One region of the Paucibacter sediminis genome, then DNA from elsewhere that is predicted to be linked to it. Evidence: predicted binding sites of a transcription regulator. Region 1 holds the regulator's gene; the other holds the start of a gene.
The links. Region 1 encodes FNR, which switches genes on or off when oxygen is low (the NO sensors DNR and NnrR bind a similar motif). Its sites were predicted from a motif close to TTGATNNNNATCAA; they were not measured.
Positions count from the first base shown of each region.

Region 2: a site for FNR is predicted at 1,980-1,993, ahead of PFX98_RS17885 (FeoA family protein). Genes of this name have one in related genera too.

Region 1 covers NZ_CP116346.1:4,882,162-4,886,850, reverse strand. The annotation lists gene ccoG (cytochrome c oxidase accessory protein CcoG) at 1-646, shown strand, start outside; gene PFX98_RS22675 (hypothetical protein) at 678-932, shown strand; gene PFX98_RS22670 (hypothetical protein) at 1,048-1,269, shown strand; gene fnr (fumarate/nitrate reduction transcriptional regulator Fnr) at 1,307-2,041, opposite strand; gene hemN (oxygen-independent coproporphyrinogen III oxidase) at 2,221-3,630, shown strand; gene PFX98_RS22655 (sulfite exporter TauE/SafE family protein) at 3,635-4,321, shown strand; gene PFX98_RS22650 (NADP-dependent isocitrate dehydrogenase) at 4,443-4,689, shown strand, end outside.
Region 2 covers NZ_CP116346.1:3,854,890-3,859,578, forward strand. The annotation lists gene feoB (ferrous iron transport protein B) at 1-1,609, opposite strand, end outside; gene PFX98_RS17885 (FeoA family protein) at 1,628-1,885, opposite strand; gene PFX98_RS17890 (BMP family lipoprotein) at 2,202-3,185, shown strand; gene PFX98_RS17895 (ABC transporter ATP-binding protein) at 3,212-4,689, shown strand, end outside.

The DNA.
Region 1 (4,689 bases):
CTGCATCGACTGCAATCTCTGCGTGCATGTCTGCCCCACCGGCATCGATATCCGCAAGGGCCTGCAATACGAGTGCATCGGCTGCGCCGCCTGTGTCGATGTGTGCAACGGCGTGATGGACAAGATGGGCTATGCGCGCGGCCTGGTGCGCTACGACACCCAGAACGGGCTGTCCCAGCACCTGACGCGCAGCCAACTGCTGGCGCGCATGTTCCGCCCGCGCGTGCTGATCTATACCGCCATCCTTTTCGTCATCAGCGCGGCCCTGATGGCCAGCATCGCGCTGCGCACCACCTTCAAGGTGGACGTGGTGCGCGACCGCGCCTCGCTGGCACGGCAGGTCGAGGACGGCTATGTGGAAAACGTCTACCGCCTGCAGATCATGAATGCCACCGAGCAGGAGCAGCGTTTCACGCTGACGGCCTCCGGCCTGCTGGGCCTGCGCATGCAGCCCGCGGTGGACGTCGTCGCGGTCGGACCCGCCGAGGCGCGCTGGATCTCGGTGGCGCTGCGCGTGCCGCCCGAGGTCGCGGCCAGCGAGGGCGCCGGCGCCCATCCGATCCAGTTCGAGATCCGCCGCCTCGCCAGCCCGGGCACCGACGCCGGCAGTCTGATGGAAAAATCAACCTTTGTGCTGCCGCGTTGAGCGGCGGCCCATTCATCCGAAAGAGCACGCCATGAGCAAGCAGCAAGACCTGACCCCGGCCGACAAGCCCGCCCCCTGGTGGCGCGAACGCATGATGTGGCTGGTGGTGGGCGGCCCGTCGGTGGTGATCGTCGCCTGCATCGCCACGCTGACGCTGGCGATCCGTTTCCCGGATCCGGTGATCGAGACCAAAGCCCGCCTGTCGGCCGACAGTGCGGAAGAGCAGGGCGCGGCCCTGCAGCCCGCCATGAAGGCCCGCAACCATGCGGCGACGGGCGGCCACTGACGCAGCAGACTCACAAGCCGAGGGGGCGCGTATGGGTGAAGCAGGGGACGCAGCAGGGGACGATGCAGGTATTGAGCGCAGGCCAGGTGACCGGCCGGGGCTGGTGCGTTCGGCCATGTTCATCCTCTGGCCGTCCTTCTTCATGGCCGGCGTGACCGTGGCGCTGGTGTTCGCGGTGGTGGACCCCAGCGATCTGAGCTGGTTCGGCGCGGCCCCGATGGCGCTGCCGCGCGCCGCCATCTACACGCTCAGCTTCCTGATCTTCTGGCTGCTCATCAGCGCCGCATCGGCGATGTCACTGTACCTGGCCCAGCAACAAAAAAGCCCGCCTCAGTAGCGGGCCTGGGCGGGCGTTTGAGGCTTTGCGGCCGGGCTCAGCAGGTGGTGCTGTTGACCAGCTTCTGCAGCCCCGGCTGATCCATGATGCGGATCTGGCGCTGCTTCACTTCCAGCAGGCCGTCTTCCTGGAACTTCGAGAAGGTGCGGCTGACCGTCTCCAGCTTCAGGCCCAGATAGCTGCCGATTTCCTCGCGCGTCATGCGCAGCACCAGGGCCGAGGCCGAGAAGCCGCGCGCCTGCAGGCGCTGGGTCAGGTTGAGCAGGAAGGCCGCCAGGCGCTCCTCGGCGCGCATGCTGCCCAAGAGCAGCATCACGCCATGGTCGCGCACGATTTCGCGGCTCATGATCTTGTGGAACTGATGCTGCAGATCGGTGAATTCGCGCGACAGCTCTTCCAGCTGGCTGTAGGGAATCACGCAGACCTGCGAGTCCTCCAGGGCCACGGCGTCGCAGCTGTGGCGGTCATTGCTGATGCCGTCCAGCCCCAGCAACTCGCCGGCCATCTGGAAGCCGGTGACCTGGTCGCGCCCGTCTTCGGACGACACGCAGGTCTTGAAGAAACCGGTGCGCACCGCATAAAGCGACTGGAAGGAGTCCCCGGTACGGAACAGCGTGTCGCCGCGTTCGACATTGCGGCGTGTGGCCACCAGGGCGTCCAGTTGATCCAGGTCACCCTTGGATAGGCCGACGGGCAAGCACAACTCCCGCAGGTTGCAGCTGGAACAAGCTACCTTGAAGGGCTCGATCTTGATGGCGTGGTTGGCATTCATGTGGCGAATTATGGTGGCTGGGCCCGGAGCTGGGGCGGATTCCGCACCCGATGGCGTGCCTGTGTGCATAGAGTTGAACATGATGCTCCTCAAGATTGACGCCATTCTTTCTCTATGCTCGCGCTGCAAGATTGACCCAAGTCAAACGCCCTGTCAACGGGCTTGGCACAGTACGGTCCATGGAACCAAGAGTCGCTGAACCCCTGCCAGGCATCACCGAAGACGTGTTGCGCCGCTTTGACGTTTCCGGGCCGCGCTACACCTCCTACCCGACTGCCGACCGTTTCGTCGAGGCCTTTACCACCACCCAATACCGTCAGGCCCTGCAACAGCGGGCCCAGGGCGGCGTGGTGGGGGGCGGCGCGCCGCTGTCCATCTATGTGCACATCCCCTTTTGCGAGTCGGTCTGCTACTACTGCGCTTGCAACAAGGTCATTACCAAGCACCATGAGAAGGCGGCCGAATACCTGGACGCGCTGGTCACGGAGATGGACCTGACCCTGGCGGATCTCGGACGCACCCAGTCGGTGTCGCAGCTGCATCTGGGTGGCGGTTCACCGACCTTCCTCAGCGATGCGGAGCTGACGCGCCTGATGGACGACATTCGCAGCCGCTTCAAGCTCGCGCCCGGTGCCGAGATCTCGATCGAGGTGGACCCGCGCACCGTCACCAACGAGCGCCTACAGCATCTGCGCGGCCTGGGCTTCAATCGCCTGAGCTTTGGCGTGCAGGACTTCGACCCGGCGGTGCAGAAGGCCGTGCATCGCATGCAGAGCTACGAGAGCGTGGAAGCGCTGATGATCCAGGCGCGTGCCCTGGGCTTCGAATCCACCAATGTGGACCTGATCTACGGCCTGCCGCAGCAGACGCCCGAGTCCTTCGCCCGCACCATCGCCCAGGTGGCGGCACTCAAGCCGGACCGCATCGCGCTGTATGGCTACGCCCATCTGCCGCAGCGCTTCAAGCCGCAGCGCCGCATCGACGCCGCACTGCTGCCGGTGGCGGCCGACAAGCTGCACATGCTGTCGGGCGCGCTCGGCGGCTTTGTCGGGCACGGCTACACCTATATCGGCATGGACCATTTTGCCCTGCCCAACGACAGCCTGGCGGTGGCCAAGCGCCAGGGCCGGTTGCACCGCAACTTCCAGGGCTACAGCACCCAGCCCGATTGCGACCTGATCGGCCTGGGCGTTTCCGCCATCGGCCGCATCGGCGCCACCTACAGCCAGAATGCCAAGACCCTGCCCGAGTACTACGACGCGCTGGCCCATGGCCAGCTGCCGATCGAGCGCGGCCTGGCCCTGTCGCGCGACGACCTGGTGCGGCGCGCCATGATCATGGCGCTGATGTGCCAGGGGCGGGTGGAGTTCGAGTCCATCGAGCTGGCGCATCTGATCAAGGTGCAGGACTACTTCGGCCCCGAGCTGGAGCGCCTGCGCGCCATGGCCGATACCGGCCTGGTGGTGGTGGAGCCCAGCGCGATCCAGGTCACCGCCATGGGCTGGTACTTTGTGCGCGCCGTGGCCATGGTGTTCGATCGCTACCTGAGCGCCGACCAGACGCGCGCCAAGTTTTCGCGCATCATCTGACCCCATGTTGGATCTCGCACTTGCCGGCTCGGCCCTGCTGATGGGCCTGGCCGGCACTCCCCATTGTCTGGCCATGTGTGGCCCGACGGCCGCTGCTTGCGGCAGAGCTGGGCGAGGTGCGGCGGGCGCGTTCCAGCTCGGCCGCATGCTGGGCTATGGGCTTGGCGGCGCCGTGGTGGCGGCCAGTGTGGGCGCGCTGGCCTGGATCGGCAGTGCGGCGGCCTGGCTGCGGCCGCTGTGGCTGCTCGTGCATGCCGCGGCCCTCTTGCTGGGCCTGTACCTGCTGGTGTTTGCCAGGCAGCCGGCCTGGCTGGGTCAGATCGGCCGCCAGGTCAACGTGGCAACGCTCGCCATGCCCGGGGCAGGGCGGGTGGTGCTGTCGGCCCCGGCTCGATCCGGGCTGGTCGGCCTGGCCTGGGTGGCCTGGCCCTGTGGGCTGCTGCAATCGGCCCTGCTGACCGCGGGCCTGGCCAGCGGCGCTGCGGCCGGCGCCCTGGTGATGATGGCCTTTGCAGCCGGCTCCGGAGCGGGCCTGGCGCTGGGCCCCGGCCTGCTGCTGAAAGCCCTGGGTGCGCAAGGCATGGCCTGGGCCGTGCGCCTGGCCGGCCTGGCGCTGATCGCCGCCTCCGGATGGGCCCTGGGTCATGGCGTCTGGTTGCAGGTTGCCGCCCTCTGCGGCCTGCCCAGCTGAGAAACTGATCAAGGCCAAGACTTCTATAAGACTTGGCTCGCCGGCCGGCGCACCTGCCCTAGAATCACCGCTCTAATCGACCACCCCGCGGGCCTCTTTGATGGGCCGATCTGGATACCTCATGACTACTCAGCAACCGACCATCATCTACACCCTGACCGACGAGGCGCCGCTGTTGGCGACCGCGTCCTTCCTGCCCATCGTGCGCGCCTTCACGGCGCCCGCCGGCGTGCATGTCGAGACCAGCGACATCTCCGTCGCCGGCCGCGTCCTGGGCCAGTTCCCCGAAGCCCTGAGCGAGGCGCAGCGCGCGCCCGACCACCTGGCCGAACTTGGCAAGCTGACCTTAAGGCCCGAGGCCAACATCA
Region 2 (4,689 bases), 1.0 Mb from region 1:
GCGCGCTGATGGCGATCTCGCGGGCGGCAAGACCTGGCACCAGTGCCAGGCTGATCTGCCAGTTGAAGCCGATCGGCTCGAACAGGGTGGCGAGGCCTCGACCCAGCATGCCGGCAAGGCTGTACTGGATGGCCGGCCCGGAGGCACCGTCCGGCGGCGCCGGGAAACTCGCCAGCAGCCACAGCAGCACCGTCAGCGTGAGGATGATGCCACCCACACGCTTGAGGAAGATCTCGGCGCGCTGCCACAGGCCGATGGCGATATTGCGTGCATGCGGCCAGTGGTAGGCCGGCAGCTCCATCATCAGCGGCCGGGTGTGGTGGCCGCCGGTATAGCGCTTGAGCAGCCAGGCCACCGCCATGGCGCCCACGATGCCGGCCAGGTACAGCACGAACAGCACCAGGCCCTGCAGCTCGATGCCGGCCCACAGCGCGCGCTGCGGCACGAAGGCGCCGATCAGCAGCGCATAGACAGGCAGGCGCGCCGAGCAGGTCATCAGCGGCGCGATCAGGATGGTGACCAGGCGGTCGCGCGGATTGGCGATCGAGCGCGTGGCCATGATGCCGGGGATGGCGCAGGCAAAGCTGGAGAGCAGGGGAATGAAGCTGCGCCCCGAGAGCCCGACGCTGCCCATGATGCGGTCCAGCAGGAAGGCAGCGCGCGGCAGATAGCCCGACTCCTCCAGCACCAGGATGAAGAAGAACAGGATCAGGATCTGCGGCAGAAAGGCCAGCACGCTGCCCACGCCGGCGATCAGCGCGTCCACCAGCAGGCTGCGCAGCCAGCCGGGCGGCAGGGCGCTGCCGACCTGCTCGCCCAGCCAGGCCACACCGGCCTCGATCAGGTCCTTGGGCGCCTCGGCCCAGGAAAACACCGCCTGGAACAGCAGGAACAGCAGCAGCGCCAGCAGCAGCGGGCCCAGCACCGGGTGCAGCACGAAGCGGTCGAGGCGGTCGCTGGGCAGTTCGGGCGTCTGGGCGTCCAGGCCCAGTTCGTGCAGGATGCGGTTGACCCGTGCCTGGTCCTCATGGCTGGGGTGGGCGCTGGCGGCCGCTTGCGGTGCGGACCAGGCGTCGCGCCGGTCCAGCAACTGGCGCAACTCGTCCAGGCCATGCCCCTGGGTGGCGACGGTGCGCACCACCGGCACGCCCAGCGCCTCGGCGAGCGCCTGGGCATCGATGTGCAGGCCGCGCGCGGCGGCCAGGTCGGCCATGTTCAGCGCCACCACGCAGGGCAGGCCCTGGCGCTGCAGCGACAGCACCAGGCGCAGATTGCGGCGCAGATTGGTGGCGTCGAGCACGCAGATGATCAGGTCGGGCCGCTTCTCGCCCTTGGCGCGTCCGGCCAGCACATCGCAGGTGACGCGCTCGTCGGGCGAGCGTGGGTAGAGGCTGTAGGTGCCGGGCAGATCCAGCAGGCGCAGGCTCTTGCCGGCCAGGGTCTTGAGCCGGCCCTCCTTGCGCTCCACGGTGACGCCGGCGTAGTTGGCCACCTTCTGGCGGCTGCCGGTGAGGCGGTTGAAGAGGGCGGTCTTGCCGCAGTTCGGATTACCCACCAGGGCCAGCAAGGGGCCGGCCGGGTGGATGTGGATGACCGAGGATGCCGTCATGCGAAAGATGCCGCGGGCTCAGGCCGCCACCAGCTGCACGCAGGCGGCTTCGGCCTCGCGCAGCGCAAAGGTGGATTGGCCGATACGCACCACCAGCGGGTCGCCACCGGGCAGGCCGCGCGCCAGCACGCTGACATGCTCACCGGCGACGAAGCCGATTTCCTCCAGCCATTGCGGCCATTCCGGCGCATGCGCCGGCGCCGCCAGCCCGGCCACACGGTGGGCTGCACCCAGGGAGGCACGCGCAAGCGTGAACATGGAAGCGGGCTGGGACATGGGCGGGCCTTGCGGAGCGGTTGAGAGCGACGGATTCATTCTAAATGCGAAGAAATCGCATTTAGATCCCGATGGCTTTGTTTGCCCAGATGCTTTGATTTGGCGCAATTTGCTGCGGCGCCGCGGATTTGCGCAAACGAGCAATGACGGGCGCGCAAACGTTTAGCGTTTTCCTTAGAAGCCGATACACTCGCGTTTTTTAGAATGCCTCTATCCCCGCCGGCCGCCCGTTCCGATCCGCAAGAATCGCCGTTCGGGCCCGCCCCCGTGCATGCTGGCGTCTATCCCAACCTGTGCAAGCTTGTATAGGACCGCAATGAAGCTCACTCTGTCTACGCTGGCCGGCGCTGCCCTGGCCCTTGCCGCCTCGTCCGCCGCCATCGCGCAGGCCACGCCGGCGGTGATCTTCGACATGGGCGGCAAGTTCGACAAGTCCTTCAACGAGTCGGCCTACCGTGGCGTGGAGCGCTGGAAGGCCGAGACCGGCGGCAAGTACCTCGAATTCGAGATCAGCAACGAGACCCAGCGCGTGCAGGCGATCCGCCGCATGGCCGAGCGTGGCGCCAGCCCCATCATCTCGATCGGCTTTGCCCAGGCCTCGGCGCTGGAGCAGGTGGCCAAGGAGTTCCCCAAGACCAAGTTCGCCATCGTCGACATGGTGGTGAACCAGCCCAATGTGCAGTCGCTGGTGTTCAAGGAGCATGAGGGAAGCTTCCTGGTCGGCGCGATGGCCACGCTCAGCAGCAAGACCGGCAAGGTCGGCTTCGTGGGCGGCATGGACATCCCGCTGATCCGCAAGTTCCAGTGCGGCTACGAGCAGGGCGCCAAGGCGGCCAATGCCAAGACCGAGGTGTTCTCCAACATGACCGGCACCACCGCCACCGCCTGGAACGACCCCACGCGCGGCGGTGAGCTGGCCAAGGCCCAGTTCGCCAAGGGCGTGGACGTGGTGTTCGCGGCCGCCGGCGGCACCGGCACCGGTGTCTACCAGGCCGCCAAGGATGCCGGCAAGCTGGCCATCGGCGTGGACAGCAACCAGAACCATATCCAGCCCGGCACCATGCTGACCTCCATGGTCAAGCGCGTGGACGTGGCGGTCTACAACGTGCTGAAGGACTGGAAGGCCGGCGTCAGCGTGCTCGGGCTCAAGGAGGGCGGCGTCGACTACGCCGTCGATCAGCACAACGCCAAGCTCATCACGCCCGCGCTGAAGACCAAGGTCGAGGCCTACAAGGCCGACATCATTGCCGGCAAGATCAAGGTGGCCGACTACATGGCCGACAACGCCTGCAAGTATTGAAGAAGCAGCCAATAGCAGAGCGGCCCATGTCTGATTCCAAGCGCGCGCCGGCGGTCCGGCTGTGCGAGATTTCCAAGCGCTTCGGCGCGGTGCAGGCCAACCGCGGCGTGACGCTGGCGGTGGCGCCCGGCACGGTGCATGGCATCGTGGGCGAGAACGGCGCCGGCAAGTCCACGCTGATGGCCATCCTCTACGGCTACTACCAGGCCGACGAGGGCCATATCGAGGTGGGCGGCGAGCGCGTCAGCATCGCCAACTCGCACCAGGCGATCGCCCTGGGCGTGGGCATGGTGCACCAGCACTTCATGCTGGTGGACACGCTGTCCTGCCTGGACAACGTGATGCTGGGTGCCGAGCCCACCTTCTTCCTGGCACGCGGCAAGCGTGCCGTGCGCGCCAAGCTCGAGGCCCTGATGCAGAGCACCGGCCTGCAGGTGCAGCTCGACGCGCTGGTGGGCGAACTGCCGGTCGGCGAGCTGCAGCGCCTGGAGATCCTCAAGGCCCTGTATCGCGGCGCCAAGATCCTGATCCTAGACGAACCCACGGCGGTGCTGACCCCGCAGGAGACCGAGCAGCTGTTCGAGACCCTGCGCAAGCTGCGCGCCCAGGGCACCACGATTCTGCTCATCACGCACAAGCTCAAGGAAGTGATGGCCTTGTGCGACGAGGTCACGGTAATGCGCGCCGGCCAGGTCATCAAGACCACGGCGATCGCCGCGACCAGCCCCGAAGACCTGGCCGAAGCCATGGTGGGCCGCAAGGTGAATCTCGGCCGTGCCGAGACACAGGCGGCGCGGGGTCAGGCCTTGCGCCTGCAGGCCTCGGGCCTGCGCCTGCGCGACGCCCATGGTGTGCCGGCGCTGGCGGGCGTGGACCTGCAGTTGCGCGCCGGCGAGATCGTCGGCGTGGCCGGTGTTTCGGGCAATGGCCAGAGCGAGCTGCTGGAGGTGCTGTCCGGCATGCGCGCGCCCGAGGCCGGCGAGCTGCAGCTGGGCGAGGTGCGCTTCACGGCCGGCGCCTGGCTGGCGCCCAAGCGCGCGCGCGAACTCAAGCTGGCCCATGTGCCCGAGGATCGCCACCTGCTGGGCATGGTGATGAGCTTCCCGGCCTGGGAAACCGCCGCCCTGGGCTACCACGAGCAGGCACAGTACCGTGCCGCGCCGTTGGGCCTGGCGATGGACCAGGACCATATGCGCGCGCAGACGGCGCAGATGATGGAGCGCTTCGACGTGCGCCCCCGCGATGCGCAGCTGGGCTCGTCCAAGTTCTCCGGCGGCAACCAGCAGAAGCTGATCCTGGCGCGCGAGATCGGCCAGCAGCCGCAGGTGCTGCTGGTGGGCCAGCCCACGCGTGGCGTGGACATCGGCGCGATCGAATTCATCCATGGCCAGCTGCGCCGCCTGCGCGACGAGGGCTGTGCGGTGCTGCTGGTGAGCAGCGAACTGGACGAGATCCTGGCCCTGGCCGATCGCGTGCTGGTGATGAACTGCGGCCGTATCACCGG